2 regions of the Streptomyces sp. NPDC058534 genome follow, and region 2 is predicted to be linked to the other one. Evidence: riboswitches for the same ligand, from Rfam matches in the RefSeq annotation. Region 2 holds a riboswitch; the other holds the start of a gene.
The links. A riboswitch is a leader RNA that binds a small molecule or an ion and turns the genes downstream of it on or off. The one in region 2 is predicted to bind thiamine pyrophosphate.
Positions count from the first base shown of each region.

Region 1 (2,193 bases), on a different contig from region 2:
TGGCGAACTCGGCGCCGATCCAGCCCGCGCCGACGACGACGATGTCGTGCCGACGGGCGAGCACGGGGCGCAGCCGTTCGGCGTCGTCCAGGGTGCGCAGCAGGTGCACGCCGGGCACGCCGTCGGTGCCGGGGAGCCGGACCGGTTCGGCGCCGGTCGCGAGGACGAGGGCGTCGTACGGCACGGGTCCCTCGGAGGTGTCGAGGAGGTGCGCGCCGGGGCGGACGCCCAGGGCCTCGCAGCCGAGCCGCAGGGTGATGCCGAGTGCCTCGAAGTCGACGTCGAAGGCGGAGCCCTCGGCCGTGCCGAGCAGGACGGCCTTGGACAGCGGAGGCCGGTCGTAGGGCTGGTGGGGCTCGGCGCCGATCAGTGTCAGGGTGCCGGTGTAGCCCTGCTCCCGCAGGGCTACGGCGGTCTGCACGCCCGCCATGCCGGCGCCCACCACGACCACGCGGCGCGCGTCTTCCGCCGCCGGTCCCCGTCCCCGTTCCCGCGTCTGCTCGCTCACCTGATCACCTTAGCCACCTGACAATTTGTCAGTCAGCGCTCGTGCACCGTGACCTGCTCCACAACGCTCGTGCCGCTGCCGGGGCGCGACTCCCACTCCCAGCTCTCCTCCAGGCGCACCCGGCCGTCCGGCAGCTCCAGCACGGTCGACACGCAGTGCCCCGACGCCGTGCTGCCGTCGGTCCTGAGCTGCACGTACCGGAAGTCGAGCCGGTCCCCCGCGCGGGTACCCACGAGGTGGCCGCGGACGACGTCGCCGCCCGCGTAGTCGGCCCAGACGGCGCCGTCCCGCTCGTGGTACGTGAACCGGGTGCCGGTACCCACCTGGCCGGGCGCCTGGTCGGCGACGGGGGCGAGGACGAGGCCGTCGAGCGAACGGGTCACGGGCGGAGGCTCCCTTACGAGTGCGAGGCGCTGCGGGCTAGGCTGGCCAACGTAAAGCACTCGCGGGAGCCCGGACGCACCGGGCTGAGAGGGAGGCTGGCGGCCTCCGACCGTACGAACCTGATCCGGGTCATGCCGGCGAAGGGAGGGGCTGGACGCCCATGCCGTCCTCATCACACAGCTCGTCACACACCGTGTCGTCACACACCGTGTCCCGTACGCCCGACGTCCTCGTGGTGGGCGGTGGCGTCATCGGTCTGGTCACCGCCTGGCGGGCCGCGCAGCGCGGGCTCGTCACGGCCCTCGTGGACCCCGAGCCGGGCGGCGGGGCGGCGCAGGTGGCGGCCGGGATGCTGGCCGCGGTCACGGAGCTGCACTACGGCGAGCAGACGCTGCTCGCACTGAACCTCGCCTCGGCCCGCCGCTACCCGGAGTTCGCGGCCGAGCTGACCGACGTCACCGGTCACGACCTCGGCTACCGCCGCTGCGGCACCCTCGCCGTCGCGCTGGACGCCGACGACCGCGCCCACCTGCGCGAACTGCACGCCCTCCAGCAGCGCTCCGGCCTGGAGTCCGAGTGGCTCTCGGGGCGTGAGTGCCGACGCCTGGAGCCGATGCTCGCGCCGGGCGTGCGCGGGGGCCTGCGGGTGGACGGCGACCACCAGATCGACCCCCGGCGCCTCACCGCCGCGCTCATGGCCGCCTGTGAGCGGGCGGGCGTGGTCTTCCACCGGGTGTGGGCCGACCGGCTCACCGTCGGGCGCGGGGAGCGGGCCACCGGGGTCGCCACCGCCGACGGAACCGCGCTGGAGGCCGGGCAGGTGGTGCTGGCCGGGGGCAGCCTGAGCGGGCGGCTCGCGGGCATACCGGACGCCGTACTGCCGCCGGTGCGGCCGGTGAAGGGGCAGGTGCTGCGGCTGACGATGCCCCGGACGCACGGGCCGCTGCTGAACCGCACCGTGCGCGCCATGGTGCGCGGCAACCATGTCTACCTGGTGCCCCGGGAGAGCGGCGAGCTGGTCGTCGGCGCCACCAGCGAGGAGCTGGGCTGGGACACCACGGTGACCGCGGGGGGCGTCTACGAGCTGCTGCGCGACGCCCACGAGCTGGTCCCCGGCATCACGGAGCTGCCCCTGACGGAGACCCGCGCGGGCCTGCGCCCCGGCTCCCCCGACAACGCCCCGCTGCTCGGGCCGACCGGTCTCGACGGGCTGCTGCTGGCCACCGGGCACCACCGCAACGGCGTCCTGCTCACCCCCGTCACCGGCGACGCCATGGCGCACGCCCTGACCACCGGGGAGC
Region 1 is NZ_JBHXNW010000098.1:6,176-8,368, forward strand. Features, by position in the region: gene ACFWR9_RS37885 (NAD(P)/FAD-dependent oxidoreductase) at 1-508, opposite strand, end outside; gene ACFWR9_RS37890 (hypothetical protein) at 541-891, opposite strand; TPP riboswitch at 944-1,055, shown strand; gene thiO (glycine oxidase ThiO) at 1,053-2,193, shown strand, end outside.
Region 1: it holds a riboswitch for thiamine pyrophosphate, as region 2 does, so the genes downstream of both, thiO (glycine oxidase ThiO) here and thiC (phosphomethylpyrimidine synthase ThiC) in region 2, are expected to answer to the same signal.

Region 2 (2,193 bases):
ATGATGGCGCTGGACCCGATCACCGCGACGACCAGCGGGTTCGAACCCTGGAGGATCGCGGGGAGGATGAAGAAGTTCAGCAGCAGGAAGCTGATCGCCAGGGAGATCAGCGCCATCAGGCCCCGCAGCCTTCCGACGACCACCACGGCCAGCGCGAAGATGCCGGCGAGCAGGGCGAGGGGGAGCCGGCGGTTGATGTCGGTCACCGAGTACTGCAGGTCCCGCGGCGCGGAGGGCTCGTAGGCGACCACGACCTTCTGGCCCTCGTGCAACTGCCGTGACTGGTCCGGCTGCACGACCTCGTCGAACGTACGGCCCGTGTCCTTTCCGGTGTCCACGCGGATCGTTGCCCGCTTGCAGTCGCCGTTCGCCTGCTGCACCGCGGAGGAGCCCTCGGCGGTGGAGGTGTCGCCGGTGGGGGTGGAGCCTGAGGCGTTGACGGACTGGCAGCTCAGTTCCACCACCTTGGTCACGGTGGCCTGCTGCGTCTGCCGGTCGAAGCCGACGCCGGTGCGCTCGTGCGGCGGCGCGCCGCCCGGCCACAGGACCGCGAGCCCGACCAGGACCGCCGCGGTGAACGGGATCAGAATCGCGGCGATGACCTTCCGCAGATGCCGCGAGACGGGCGCCGCCGGCCCGTGACTGTGCGAGTGCCCGTGACCGCCACTCGCTCCGTGACCGCCGCCCGCTCCGTGTCCGTGGCCGGCGCCATCCCCCTGTCCGTGGTGGCCGTGCGCACTGGCGGGGACGTGGCCGGCTCCACGGTCGGCGCCCTCTTCGGCGTGCGGTCCGCGGTGGGGATCGTGCGGCGGAAAGGGGGGATGCTGCGGTGTGGTCACCGACCGATCATCGCAAGAACAAGGGGGGCCCTCTGTTCACCGCGCCCGAATGGGCGTTAGCGTGGGGGCACCTTTGTACACGCGGGAGCTCGGAGCACCGGGCTGAGAGGGCGCTGACCTTCGTCCCAGCGACGTTTCACGGGAAACATCACCGAAGTCGAGTGATGTATCCCACGAAACGTCGAAGACGGAAGCCGCTGCGTCGACCGCCGAACCTGTTACCGGGTAATGCCGGCGTAGGGAGTAGGTCTCATGACCATCAAGGACGCACGCACGCCTGCCTCCACGCAGAACTCCACCCAGGAGGGGACCGCGGAGGCCGGGAAGTCCATCGGCTGGCACAAGGCGTACGTCGAGGGCTCGCGCCCCGACCTGCGGGTGCCGGTCCGTCAGGTGCACCTCACCAACGGCCAGTCGGTCACGCTGTACGACACCTCCGGCCCGTATACCGATCCGCTCGTCGACACCGACGTCCGCAGGGGACTGGCGCCGCTTCGGGAGAACTGGATCATCGCCCGCGGCGACACCGAGGAGTACGCGGGCCGTCCCGTCCGTCCCGAGGACGACGGCATCAAGCACACCTCGCCGCGCGGCGGGCTGCGCAACCTCGACGCCGTCTTCCCCGGACGGTCGCGGCAGCCCCGCCGGGGCCGGGGCGGCACCGCGGTGACGCAGCTGGCGTACGCCCGCCGGGGCGAGATCACGCCGGAGATGGAGTACGTGGCCGTCCGGGAGAACGTCTCGCCGGAAGTCGTCCGCGAGGAGATCGCGGCGGGCCGTGCCGTACTGCCGGCCAACGTCAACCATCCCGAGATCGAGCCGATGATCATCGGCAAGCGGTTCCTGGTGAAGGTCAACGCCAACATCGGCAACTCGGCCGTGACGTCCTCCATAGAGGAGGAGGTCGACAAGATGACCTGGGCGACCCGGTGGGGCGCCGACACGGTCATGGACCTCTCCACCGGGCGCAACATCCACACCACCCGCGAGTGGGTCCTGCGCAACTCCCCCGTCCCCATCGGGACCGTGCCGCTCTACCAGGCCCTGGAGAAGGTCGACGGTCGGGCCGAGGAGCTGACCTGGGAGGTCTACAAGGACACCGTGATCGAGCAGGCCGAGCAGGGCGTGGACTACATGACGGTCCACGCGGGCGTGCGCCTGGCGTACGTGCCGCTGACCGCGAACCGCAAGACCGGCATCGTCTCGCGCGGCGGCTCGATCATGGCGGCGTGGTGCCTGGCGCACCACAGGGAGTCGTTCCTGTACGAGAACTTCGAGGAACTCTGCGAGATCCTCGCCGCGTACGACGTCACGTACTCCCTCGGCGACGGCCTGCGGCCGGGCTCCATCGCGG
Region 2 is NZ_JBHXNW010000006.1:65,423-67,615, forward strand. Features, by position in the region: gene ACFWR9_RS05100 (YibE/F family protein) at 1-839, opposite strand, end outside; TPP riboswitch at 911-1,099, shown strand; gene thiC (phosphomethylpyrimidine synthase ThiC) at 1,092-2,193, shown strand, end outside.